2 linked regions of the Rhodoligotrophos appendicifer genome follow. The protein of the gene in region 1 interacts with the protein of each later gene in a pairwise test. Links are inferred from orthologs where the notes say so. Each region holds a gene or a part of one and is shown in the gene's direction. Other genes may lie near its edges.

Region 1 (7,830 bases):
GGCAATACCCCATCATGTTTCCGGAGAATGCTTCATGGACAAATTCGTCGAACTGACAGGCATTGCAGCTCCCTTGCCGATGATCAACATCGACACGGACCAGATCATTCCTAAGCAGTTCCTCAAGACCATCAAGCGCAGCGGCCTCAAGGAAGGATTGTTCTTCGATTTGCGTTTCGAAGACGATGGTTCGGAGAAGCCCGATTTCGTGCTGAACAAGCCGGCCTATCGCAATGCGCAGATCTTGGTCGCGGGAGAGAATTTCGGATGCGGTTCGAGCCGGGAGCATGCCCCCTGGGCGCTTCTCGATTTCGGCATCCGCTGCGTCATCTCCACCTCGTTTGCGGACATCTTCTACAACAATTGTTTCAAAAACGGGGTGCTGCCCATCGTGGTGTCGCCGGAGGATCTCGAGAAGCTGATGGACGATGCCAGCCGGGGGTCCAACGCGACCCTGACGATCGACCTGCCGAACCAGGTCATCAAAGGGCCGGATGGCGGCGAGGTCCACTTCGAGATCGATCCCTTCCGCAAGCAGTGTCTCATCGAAGGTCTCGACGATATCGGTCTCACGATGCAGAAGGACGCGTCCATCGGAGCCTATGAGCAAAAGGCGCATGCGAGCCGCGTCTGGCTGTAAGACCCTGACATCACCACTGCCCAACACATCAAAAAAACGCCCATAACCGCGCAGGATCCTTCCATGCCCACATTCAATATACTCATGCTTCCCGGTGACGGCATCGGCGTGGAGGTCATGGCCGAAGTCCAGACCCTCATCGACTGGTTCAATCACCAGGGCATCGCCCGGTTCGAGGTCGAGCAGGACCTCGTGGGCGGCAGCGCGTATGACGCCTATGGAGAGGCTATCTCTGAAGCGGCGATGGATCTGGCGCAAGCCTCCGACGCCGTGATGTTCGGCGCCGTCGGCGGTCCCAAGTGGGATGCCGTGCCTTATGAGAAGCGGCCGGAGGCCGGCCTGCTGCGGCTGCGGAAGGATCTTGGGCTGTTCGCCAATCTGCGACCGGCGATCTGCTATGGGGCCTTGGCCGACGCGTCAGCGCTGAAACGAGAGCTGGTCGAAGGGCTCGACATCCTGATCGTGCGCGAGCTGACCGGCGGCGTCTATTTCGGCGAGCCGAAGGAGATCGTCGATCTGGGCAACGGACAGAAGCGGGCGGTGGACACGCAAGTCTACCAGACCTTCGAAATCGAACGGATCGTGCGGGTGGCCTGCGAACTGGCGCGGACACGGAGGAAGAAGGTCACCTCCTCGGATAAGAAGAACGTGATGAAGTCCGGCGTGCTGTGGGACGAGGTCGCGCGGCAGGTGCATTCGCGCGAATATTCCGACATCACCTATGAGCACATGCTGGCCGATAATTGCGGCATGCAACTGGTCCGGCAGCCGAAGCAGTTCGACGTCATCGTGACGGACAATCTGTTCGGCGACATGCTTTCCGACGTCGCGGCGATGCTGACGGGCTCGCTTGGCATGCTGCCCTCGGCTTCGCTTGGGGCGCCTGACGAGAAAACCGGCCGGCGCAAGAGCATGTACGAGCCGGTGCACGGTTCGGCGCCCGACATCACCGGCCAAGGCATCGCCAATCCGATCGCCACCATTGCGTCTTTCGGAATGGCCCTGCGCTACTCCTTCGGCATGGGCGAGTGGGCAGACAAGCTGGACCAAGCGATCGCAAAGGTGCTGGACCAGGGCCTGCGCACTCGGGACATCATGCAGTCAGGCATGCGCGAGGTCTCGACCACGGAGATGGGAACGGCGATCAGGCAGGAGCTTGCCGCTTCAGCCTGAGTTGCCGCCCTCGCATCAGAAGCGGTAACTCGCCTGGGCGAAAGCTCCATAGCGCCAGTTGACGAAGTCCTTGCGATCGCTCCCATGCACACTGGGAACGGGAGCCCTATCGTCGCGGTCGGCAGACGCATACCAGTATCGACCGCCGACGCCCACTTCCCAGCTTTCATCGATGCGCCATGTCGCGACGAGCTGGAGCTGAGCGCCCATGCCTGCACCCCTTGCCAGAAAGTTCGGGAATGGGGGCCTTCTGAAAAAGTGGCTGTCGTCAGCCTTCAGAAACAGAAATGGCAAAAAGGCTGCCTCACCGGAAAGCCCCAGCCCGTTGCCGAGATCGATCGCAAACTCCGCTCCTATGCGCGGACCAAACCAAAGGCCGTCATTCCGGATCAAGCGATTTGCAAAAGGTACGGCCACTTCACCCGGTTCAAAAGAAGGAACCTCCTCGCCGCCGAACTGCTCCAAGTGGCTGTTGATCGCCGCGATGGCTTCGCCTGCGCGGTCGTCGACGGGGTTGGCGATCATTCCATATGCGTCCAGCACCTCATTCCAGTAGGTAAGACCCGCAAAACCGCCAAGCCGGATGCCGGGGTACCTCGCAAAGGGAACCCCTCTGTAGCCGAGATCCAACGCACCATAAACAAGACGGCTCCCATCCGTGGCCGAGCCTGCATTGATGTTCGACGTGGTGTCCGACCATGTGATCATTCCGCCAGCCAAGCGGTAGTAATCTTTGTCGCGGAACGTTCCTGAGGTGATCATCCCGAGGCCCATGAAGCCTTTCAAAACGAAACCACTCCGTTCACCACGGAAGAATGTTTCAAGGCTCGAGGCATTTAGGTCGGTGTAGTCGAGCGTGGAGCCTCCCCAATCGCCAGGATTGCTCAGGGAGGTCCTTAATGTGCCGGTGCTGTACCAATACCGAGCCCCGACCTCGAATACCGGTTTGGTCATGCCAGGATCCCGAAGAGCTGGTTCGGCCGCTGCTGCGACGGTGTGAAAAGCTGCAAGAAAGACAATTATCGACTGTTTCAATGAGGCCTCGTAACGCGAAGAAAATATGCGTCGTGCATTGCAGTCGTGCATGGCGCAATTCCGGCGGGGACGGGCCACTCCAGAGACCGGGTTAGTCCTTTTCGTGCCGACACCCCCCAAGGTCGCGCTGGTCCTTGACAACGACCCGCCGCTCATGCACGAAGCTGGGGTCCCGCGCGCGTTAACGCGGGTGTTCCGGGCTGGGCATGTCGATGAGCAACCTGCACATCATTTTCACGACGAAAACGACGACTGCCAAACGCGCCGTCACAAAGACGGGCGCGTAACGCTGCCTCTTCCGCAATCTCTCCCGGCGGGAGAGACGCACTGGGCCAGTCCGATGGCCTGTTCCGGGAGAGAGCGCTGCCTATTAGGAGAATTCACATGGGCTACAAGGTTGCAGTTGTCGGCGCCACCGGAAATGTCGGCCGCGAGATGCTCAACATTCTCGACGAGCGGGAATTTCCCGTCGACGAAATCCATGCCGTCGCCTCGCGGCGGTCGCAGGGCGTCGAGGTTTCATTCGGCGACCGTACGATCAAATGCCAGGATCTGGAGCATTTCGATTTCTCAGGGATCGATTTCTGCCTGATGTCGGCCGGGTCGGCCGTATCGAAGGAATGGTCGCCGCGGATCGGCGCAAAGGGCGCCATGGTCATCGATAATTCCTCTTGCTTCCGCTACGAGCAAGACGTGCCGCTGATCGTCCCCGAGGTCAATGCACAGGCGCTCGAGGCCTATATGGCGCGACCCAATCGGCGCAACATCATCGCCAATCCCAATTGCTCGACCGCACAAATGGTGGTGGCCCTGAAGCCGCTGCATGACGCGGCCAAGATCAAGCGTGTGGTGGTGTCGACCTATCAGTCGGTGTCGGGTGCCGGCAAGGACGCGATGGACGAGCTGTGGAACCAGACAAAGGGCAAATATGTGCCCGGGCAAGAGGTCGATCCAGCCAAGTTCACCAAACAGATCGCCTTCAACGTCATCCCCCATATCGATGTCTTCATGGAAGACGGATATACGAAGGAAGAATGGAAGATGGTGGTCGAGACGAAGAAGATTCTCGATCCCCGGATCAAAGTCACCGCCACCTGCGTCCGCGTGCCGGTCTTCGTTGGACATTCCGAGGCGATCAACATCGAGTTCGAGAACCCGATTTCCGACGAGGAAGCGCGCGAGATCCTGCGCGAGGCGCCCGGCGTTCTGGTCATCGACAAGCGTGAGGCCGGCGGCTATGTGACGCCCGTCGAGGCCGTGGGAGACTACGCCACATTCGTGAGCCGAATCCGGGTCGATCCCACAGTCGATAACGGACTTGCGCTCTGGGTGGTTTCGGACAATTTGCGCAAGGGAGCGGCGCTGAACAGCGTGCAGATCGCAGAGGCGCTGGTCAATCGCGGATTGATCCGGAAGGCCGCTTGAGGTTTACCCCCCTCCTCATCACGAGGAGAGGGGTTCTTCGTGAGGGAACCGATCCACCGCTCCTGGTTTAGTTAGTTTTCGGCGGAGCGGAGCGGATGCAGCAAAAGACCTCAAGGAGCGCGAAGAAAGCACCCATCGGGCGGAATGCCGCAATGCTGCGGCTGACCCCGAGGATCTATGGCTTCAATCCCCTGCTCGCGGGGCCTGCCTCCTCATGGGGTTCGCAATTTCAGCGGATCGCAGCGATGGGCTTCGACGCCCTTCATATCGATCCCTCGTCAACGGCGCCCTCACCCGGCTTCTTCGAAATCGGCATCGAGCCTCACGACCTTCATCGGCTGGTCCGGGGCGAAGATCAGAGGACGCCCGAGGACATCCTGGCCGGCGTCGTGGAGCAAGCGGGCCGCGAGGGGCTCGCGGTCCTGGTCGATATCGCCATTGCACCGGAGGAGCCGGCGCGGCTGGATCTCTTCGGAGACCGGGCAGAGGAAAGCCTCAGCCACATTGCCGAACAGATCACCAGAGCGAAAGAGATGGGCGTGGCCGGCTTCCGCTGCCGACGGGCCCATGCTGTGCCGGCATGGATCTGGAGCCGGCTGAAGCAGCAGGCCGGGGACGCGATCCTCATTGCGGATACACTCCCGGCCGCAATCGATACGACGCTGAGTGTCTTGCAAGACGGAAGCTTCGATCTCGTCTTCAACAGCTCGGCGTGGTGGGATTTCCGGCAGGAATGGGCGTTCACGCAATATGACCAGCTGAGGCGACTTACTCCGACGATCGCCTTTCCCGAGGACGTCCGCACCGGACGCCTGTCCAGCAATTTCGGGCATTTGCCGGCCGCGGAGATCGAGCGTCTGTATCGGCAACGCTATCTGTTTGCGATCGGGTTCTCAGCGGGTGTCTGGTGCCCCATGGGATTTGAGTTCGGGCTGCGCAGTTTCCCGCATGCGGCCGAAGTCGAAGAAGGACACTGGGAGCGCCATGAGGCGGACAAGCAGTTCGACCTGTCGTCTTTCATAAGGGACGCCAATGCGCTGAAATCCTCACAGCCAGCGCTGGCACAGGAGCGACTGCTTCGGCCCGTGGTGGCACCCGACAATGCCCTTGCAGGTTTCCTCCGTCTCGATCAGGAGAGCGACACCGCAGCAGAGAACGCCGTCGTCGTGCTGATCAATCCCACGGGTTCCGCCCAGTCGGGCCCGGGCCTGGCAAGGATCCTCGCCGCAGCGGGCGGGCGGTTCGAGTCCTTCGATGACGTTACACCGAGCCGCTCCACGCCTTCCGATGTGCTGACGCCCCATGAGACGGTGCTGTTGCGGGGGGCTGCCGCGGCGATCGCCGCAGCTCGCCCGCATGAGCTGTCGATCGACGATCTGGCCGAAGAGCGCATTGCCATCGAGGCGGTGAGCCCGGAGATCGATTTTGGCCGGTTTCCAGCAAAACGCCTCGTGGGTGACGTGCTGACGGTCGAAGCCGACATCTTTTCAGACGGGCATGATGTGACTGCGGCCGCCCTGCTCTACAGGGAGCCTGGCGCAGACGCGTGGATCGAGACCCCGATGACCCATGTCATCAACGATCGCTGGAGCGGCAGCTTTCAACTCAGCAAGATCGGGCGCTACGACTATCGTCTCACCGGGTGGAAGGACAATTTCGGCTATTGGCAATACGAGGTGGGCAAGAAGCAGGCTGCTGGTGTGGATGTCGGACTGGAGCTTCGGGAAGGGCTGGCTCTCGTCCGGGAGGCCATGTCACATGCGGACGGACCCGAGCTCTCAGCACTGGAAGATCTCACCAAGGTCGCGCCAGAATCCGCCCAGATCGAAGCCTTGATGTCCCCGCAGACGATGGCCTTGATGCGGCTTACGGCGCCCCGGGCCAACCTCACAACCTGTGAGCGAACGCTGCAGGTGATCGTCGAGCGCCGGGCGGCGGCGGTTTCGGCGTGGTATGAGCTTATGCCGAGATCCCAGTCCGGCGACGTGAACAGGCACGGCACGTTCGACGACGTCATCAGCCGGCTGCCTTATGTGCGCGACATGGGCTTCGACGTTCTCTATTTCCCGCCGATCCATCCCATCGGCCGCAAGAATCGAAAGGGCCGCAACAACACGCTCACGCCGAGCGCGGAGGATCCCGGCAGTCCCTATGCCATCGGCTCAGCCGAAGGCGGGCACGATGCCTTGCATCCGGAGCTGGGAAGTTTCGAGGATTTCGAGCGCCTGGTGATCGCCGCGCGGGAGCACGGATTGGAGATCGCCCTCGACTTCGCGATCCAATGTTCGCCCGATCACCCATGGATCAAAGAGCATCCCGAGTGGTTCGACTGGCGACCGGACGGCACAATCAAGTATGCGGAGAACCCTCCGAAGAAGTATGAGGACATCATCAATGTCCATTTCTATCGTGGCGCCTATCCGGACCTCTGGTATGCGCTTCGGGACGTCGTGCTGTTCTGGGCCACCAAAGGCGTCAAGATCTTCCGGGTCGACAATCCCCATACGAAGCCTTTTCCATTCTGGGAGTGGATGATCCGCGAGGTGCAGGACCAGCACCCGGACGCGATCTTTCTCGCCGAGGCCTTCACTCGGCCCAAGGTGATGAAGCGACTTGCGAAGCTCGGATTTACTCAGTCCTACAGTTATTTCACTTGGCGAAACACGAAGTACGAACTGACCGAGTATCTCACCGAGCTCACGACTCAGGGGCCCGAAGACTATATGCGTCCCAACTTCTTCACGAATACGCCCGACATCAATCCCGTTTATCTTCAGACCAGCGGCCGCGCCGGGTTCCAGGCACGGCTCGTGCTGGCGGCGACGCTCTCCACCGTCTATGGGATCTATAGCGGCTTCGAGTTATGCGAGGCGGCTGCGCTCCCCGGGCGGGAGGAGTATCTGGATTCGGAGAAGTATGAGATCCGGGCGTGGGACTGGGAGCGTCCAGGGAACATCCGGGGCGACGTGGCGATCATCAACCGGATCCGGAAAGACAATCCTGCCCTTTGGGAGTTCGCCAATCTCAGGTTCCTGAACTGCTGGAACGACAACATCATCGCCTATTACAAGATCACGGAGTCCTTGGACAATTGCGTGGTCATCGCCGTCAATCTCGACCCGCACAATGTCCAGAGCGCTGCGATGGAAATCCCGCTGTGGGCCCTTGGGCTGCCGGACGGGGCTTCCATCGAGGTCGTTGATCTCGTCGACGAACACCGCTTCACCTGGAGCGGCAAAACACAAACCATCACCCTCGATCCGGGCTTTCGTGCCTATTCCGCCTGGCGGCTAGTGCCGCCAGTGCAGGCGATGTGATAACGGATCTTCTGCCGCAATCCGCCTGGATAACAGGCTGTGCTTAACCATCACCCCGGAGCTTTCAGCATATGGCCGTCGATTGGACCGATCCCACCTGGTACAAGGACGTCATCGTCTACCAGCTTCACATCAAGGCCTTCTTCGACTCCAACAATGATGGGATCGGAGATTTTGCCGGACTGATGGAGAAGCTCGATTACGTTCAGGACCTCGGCGTCACAGCCATCTGGATCCTGC
Region 2 (5,675 bases), on another replicon or contig:
GGTCCTGAAGACGCCCGACATCCTCGAGTATGGCCGAAACCTCGCCCTTGATGAGCCCGGTCTGCTCGCGCATTCGGACATCTTTGAACACCGCCTGCAGGGTCTGGACGACGAGCATCATGATGTTGGGCGAGGCGATGATCACCCTGGATCTGTGCGCGCGCTGGATGACGTCCTCAAAATGCTCGTAGAGGTCTGCGTAGAGCGATTCCGAGGGGACGAACATGATCGCAGTGTCATGTGTCTCTCCGGCAATCAGATATTTCTGGGCGATATCCCGGATATGCTTGCCCACATCCTGGCGCAGACGTTGGGCCGCAGCGCGGATTTCCATGTCGTCACGGCCGGCCTTGAGGGCATTGAAAGCCTCCAGCGGAAACTTGGCGTCGATGACCAGCTTCAACCCGGTCTCTGGCAGGTCGACCAGACAATCCGGACGCATCCCGTTGGAGAGCGTCCCCTGCATCCGGTAGGCGTCCATGGGCAATCCGTCGCGAATGATCGCCTCCATTCGCGCCTGTCCGAAGGCGCCGCGGGACTGCTTGTTCGACAGGATATCCTGGAGACCGACGACACGCGTCGTGAGCTCGGTGATGTTCTTCTGCGCCCGGTCGATGACGGCGAGGCGCTCGTTGAGGAGGCTCAGACTGTCGCCCGTTCTTTTGGTCACCAGGTCCAGTCGCTGATCGAGGGTGCGCGAAAGATGATTTTCTCGGCTCGCGCTGGCCTCGGCGAAATGGCGTAGTTGCCCGGCCATGTCGGCGAGACGAAGCTCCAGGGCCTGTTCCCGGGCCAGACTCTGGGCATCGAACGGCAAATTCCGCCGACCGGCGCGCCATGCGAGGATGGTTATGGTGATGAGAAGCACCAACACCGAAGCCGCGATCCCGGCTGCAACTTGACCGTAAGTGATTGAGACGCCACCGAGAATGGCCAAGGTCTGGTTGGGTTCGAACATGGCGCCGACTGTACCAGATTCGCGCCAAGTGTATAGACCAAAGCAGGAACATCAGCAGCGAATATGACCGGTTTCCGCCGAAAAAGAACCACATTGACCCTTCACCGCAAGTCGCCTATCTCAGCGGTGGAGATTGATATGACCATCCGCCCGATCATTGAACTACCCGACCCATCCCTGCGCGAGGTCTCGAAGCCGGTCGCGGAGATTACGGACGAGACGCGAACGCTCATCGCCGACATGTTCGAGACGATGTATGACGCCGAAGGGATCGGCCTGGCAGCTGTCCAGATCGGGGTCATGCAGCGGTTGTTCGTGACCGATATAGCGCGGGACGAGGAGAGCCCTCAGCAGCTCGTCTTCATCAATCCGGAGATCGTCTGGTCCTCGGAGGCCGGCGAGGAATACGAGGAAGGCTGCCTTTCCATTCCGGAGCAGAAGGGCCTCGTGACCCGTCCATCTGAGGTCAAGATCACGTTTCTCGATCGTGAGGGTGCCTCGCAGGAGATGCATTGCACCGGGTTGCTGGCTATTTGCGTCCAGCATGAGTTGGATCACCTGAACGGCGTTCTCTTCATCGATTATCTCTCGCGGCTCAAGCGCGAGCGGATCACGAAGAAATTCGCCAAAGCCCGTCGCCTGGAGGGCACGAGCTGAGCGCCGGCCCGCGCAGCCTGCGCGTGATCTTCATGGGAACCCCGGGATTCTCCGTCCCGCCGCTGGCCGAGATTCTGTCGCAGGGTCATGAAGTCGTCGCCGTCTATACGCAGCCGCCACGTCCAGCCGGTCGGGGTATGGGAGTTCGCAAGTCTGCAGTGCAGAGCTTCGCGGAATCCCACGGCTTGACGGTCAGGCATCCGGCATCGTTGAAGACCGAGGCGGAACAAGCCGAATTTGCGGCGCTGAGGCCCGACGTGGCGATCGTCGTCGCCTACGGTTTGCTGTTGCCCCAAGCGATACTGGATGCGCCTGTTCAGGGCTGCCTGAATATCCACGCCTCGCTCCTGCCACGCTGGCGGGGAGCCGCGCCCATCCAGCGGGCGATCATGGCGGGAGATCCTGAAACGGGCGTGTCGATCATGCGCATGGAGGCCGGTCTCGATACAGGCCCTGTCTGTCTGTCGGAGCGCGTGCCCATCGAGGCGAGCACAACGGCAAGCGAGTTGCATGATACGCTGAGCGCAATGGGTGCCAGCCTGATCGGCAAAGCCTTGACGATGCTGAGCGAAGGCTCCCTTCACTGCACACCGCAACCCGAGGCGGGCGTCACCTATGCCCGCAAGATCGACAAGGCCGAGGCGCACCTGAACCTGGAGTTGCCGGCAGACCAGGTGTTACGCCATATCAACGGCCTGTCACCGTCGCCGGGCGCCTGGGTGATCATCGGTCCCCAGGGCGCGGCCTTCCGCCTGAAGCTGCTGAAAGCGGAAATCTCGCCGGAGAGCGGCGTGCCTGCGACAGTGCTCGACGACAGGTTGCTCCTGGCATGCGGCACGCAAGCCATACGGCCGCTCGTGGTGCAGCGCGAAGGCAAGGGGCCGATGGCATTGGCCGACTTCCTCCGCGGCACCAGCATCCAGCCCGGCAGCATGGTCCGCTAAAGTGTCGGCGCGGGCCTGAAAATCAGACCGCGCGAACTTCCTCGACTTCCGGAATGAAGTGGCGGAGCAGGTTCTCGATCCCATGCTTCAGCGTGGCGGTCGAACTCGGGCAACCCGCGCAGGCGCCTTCCATGTTCAGGAACACGACCCCGCTGCGATAGCCTTGGAAGGTGATGTTGCCGCCATCCTGGGCCACCGCCGGCTGCACCCGGGACTCGAGAAGCTCCTTGATGGTCTCGACGATCTCCTCGTCCCCATCATCGAAGAACTCGCCTTCGGTGCTCTTGGCCTCCGATCCTTCGTCGATGACCGGCTTGCCGGAGAGGTAATGCTCCATGATCACCCCGAGAATGGCCGGCTTCAAGTGCTGCCATTCACCATCCGCCTTGGTGACGGAGATATAGTCATCAGCCAGGAAGACGCCGGTGACGCCACCGACCTCGAACAGCCGGCTCGCCAAGGGAGACACGGCCGCATCGTCTTCGCTACGGAAATCCCGCGGGTCGCCGGGCAGAACGGTCCGGCCGGGAATGAACTTGAGCGTCGCCGGATTGGGGGTCGCTTCCGTCTGAATGAACATGCTGAAATCCTTGGCTTGGCAAAGTTCGGTTGCCCCTAAGATAGGAACGGCGGCGCGCGAAGTCCAGGCATAGCGGGGCCTCGAACTCTCCCGCGATCCGGTTGCGTCACAATCGAGCTCCGACCGAAATACCGCCCCCCACCAGACACATTCACCCGCTCATCTGCCCACGACAGCAATGGGGCAAAGATGAAGCCTAACCTGATCCTAAAAGGACTGATGATTGCCGCGATCACGCTGAGTGCGAGCCCGTCGCTTGGCCACGAAACCTGTGACCTGGGCACGCCCGAAGAGATCGTCTTCTACAGCGACTCTCCTGATCCGGAGCCGACCTTCTTCGAGCGGGTCGCGGGCTGGTGGAGATTCTGGTTCCACGAGCCGATCCCCAAGGAGCGCACCGAAGTCTACCTTCGGAAGTTTGCCGCCGATCCCAGCTTCACGGGAATCGAGCTGACCGGGATGGAGGTCACCTGCGGACCCGACCAGCTGACGCTTTTCAAATTAACAATGCTCCGCCAACCCAACGAGGAAATTGTATCGCATCATAAATTTGTATTTTCCAACACCATGGAGACGTTACGAAATAAACGGCATTCATTTGTCAATGAATGGGATGTTTACGGAGGCATAATATCCAAAAACACCCGCCGCTATGTTTTTAGTCGGAATGAATCAACGTTTGGAAGCTGCAGAGATGACTATAACAGTGTATACACAGTTGGTATTTGTCACTTTTACTCAAAGTTCGATAACTTGAAGATTGAAACATATATTATTGGCCAAAGACATGCCGATGATATTAGGAAAAACAAACATACAATAACAGAGAAGTTTGACTTTATTATAGATTCAATCTCAATAGACCTTAGGTAACAAGGTGTTACATGCAAACTAGTTCTAGTTATAGTAAAACTCACCACAGATCAATGACCAGTGACGAACACAAAATATTAGAATTCCTTAGTGAGAATTATCCAGAAGCTTCCTATCATTATCTATTTTCGATCACAGAAGAAACTTTTGATTCGAATGCTTGGTTTGCTCACGCCCGTTGGATAAACGCTGGAGTGGGCCCCGCGGCAGCATTTACCTACGCCAAAATACTTCATGCCTCCGTCGTTTTAGGGAGAACGTTGGATTCTACAGTCATCTCCAACGATATCCGAACTGATGTAGTTCAAAAAATACTTGATAGAAAATCCATCCCAACTCTCCATCAACTTCTTGAAAATGACGCTTCCGTAGTTGTGAACGGCCACAAAATTCCGAAACATCTCTGGGTTGGGAGGAGCATTTTATCTGAACTGTTTCTCGATGGTGATCAGGACACCTATGGCGACAACGCGAGCGATATAGCGCATGGCGTGGTGTCGGATCTTCTCGGAGGGTTGGCGGCATTCGGCCACGGCATCGCCCGGGGCCAGAGGCAAGACATTCTTCCTCAGATGATGATCGATGACCCGACCACCGAGAGCCACCATCTGGTGAAGTGGGAAAAGGCGATCGCTGAAGCTTATGTCGAAACGGGCGTGCCGCGCCCGGCCAGAGGCGACGCAAACGCAGCGCCGACCGAAAGGTCATGGTCCCAACTGATTGGCGACACTCTCGACACAGTGGAGCGCAACGTCGGCGACGTCTTCGATGAGATCGAAACAGTCGTGAATCACGTTACCAATAACAAGGATGAGTATATCGCTTTGCTGGGGACGCTTGGCGATGAGTTGCGGCTATTCAAGGACAGGCTTGAGGGCTCCACACCGGAGATGGCAGTCGGTGCCGGGACCACTCCCCTGCTCACTCATCAGCCCGCATCCGAAAGCAAGGCTGATGCGGAAGCCGCCAGCCCGCCCGGCATCTTCAAGACGGCGCCCATAGAACCCTTTCAACAGCCACAGGTGGAGCTGAAGGGCGACGCCGAGGCCACCGCCGCTCCTCTTTCTCCGACTCAATCCTACCCGCTCGGAAAGGAGTCGGCGCTTCCCGCAACGGTTGAGGCCATACCTGTATCGGCGTCGGCCCCGCCGGCGGCGGATGCGGCCCCCGAGCCCAAGACCCAGCCGACGCCGCGGCCTTACCATATCCTCGACTTGGCGCTCGAAGAGTTGTTTTCACCCGAAGCCTCCGCCTCACCGGCGAGGCCCGACACTGCCTCGCCGCACTCTGCCGCCCCGACTCCGGCCGACCCCGCCCCGATCGAGGAGCGGGCATATGTCGAAACCTCTCCCGAGAAATCCATCCACTGCAGGTTCAACTCTCTCGAACCCAGGTGCCAAACCAACCCCAATTACAATCCCGTGCACGTCCCGTCCGTACACATTCCCAAGAAGCCCAACTTCGCGCCCCCGAAGCCGGTTGCTCCCATCAATCCGCTTCCGGGTTTCAATCCCCGCCCGGGCTGGATGGAGCCGAAATGGGTACCGCCACATGAGACGTCCTCCGGAAGAGGCATGGGCACGTTCGGGGGGAGTAACGGCGGCGGAGGCACCGGCGAAGTCCGTTGGGTGCCGGATCAGAGTTGGAAGAGCAGTCCGCCGAT

Evidence for each region.
Region 2: the proteins of FKM97_RS19785 (region 1) and def interact in binary tests that used the Escherichia coli proteins (3 or more experiments, as listed by UniProt). The link is inferred for Rhodoligotrophos appendicifer from one-to-one orthologs.

The regions. Positions count from the first base shown.
Region 1 is NZ_VHKL01000009.1:144,939-152,768, forward strand. Bases 2,332-5,252 are described here. They hold FKM97_RS19785 (aspartate-semialdehyde dehydrogenase), read left to right. Parts: upstream 2,332-3,232; coding sequence 3,233-4,273; downstream 4,274-5,252. Other genes in these bases: FKM97_RS19780 (hypothetical protein), read right to left, coding at 2,332-2,899; FKM97_RS19790 (alpha-1,4-glucan--maltose-1-phosphate maltosyltransferase), read left to right, coding at 4,426-5,252. Also shown: leuD (3-isopropylmalate dehydratase small subunit), read left to right, coding at 35-640; leuB (3-isopropylmalate dehydrogenase), read left to right, coding at 704-1,813; more of FKM97_RS19780, read right to left, coding at 1,829-2,331; more of FKM97_RS19790, read left to right, coding at 5,253-7,590; treS (maltose alpha-D-glucosyltransferase), read left to right, coding at 7,662-7,830.
Region 2 is NZ_VHKL01000001.1:184,716-190,390, forward strand. What follows is about bases 1-2,855. They hold def (peptide deformylase), read left to right. Parts: upstream 1-1,096; coding sequence 1,097-1,615; downstream 1,616-2,855. Other genes in these bases: FKM97_RS00850 (DNA recombination protein RmuC), read right to left, coding at 1-958; fmt (methionyl-tRNA formyltransferase), read left to right, coding at 1,633-2,559; FKM97_RS00865 (NifU family protein), read right to left, coding at 2,582-2,855. Also shown: more of FKM97_RS00865, read right to left, coding at 2,856-3,139; FKM97_RS00870 (hypothetical protein), read left to right, coding at 3,329-4,012; FKM97_RS00875 (EF-hand domain-containing protein), read left to right, coding at 4,066-5,675. UniProt on the Escherichia coli protein: Removes the formyl group from the N-terminal Met of newly synthesized proteins. Requires at least a dipeptide for an efficient rate of reaction. N-terminal L-methionine is a prerequisite for activity but the enzyme has broad specificity at other positions.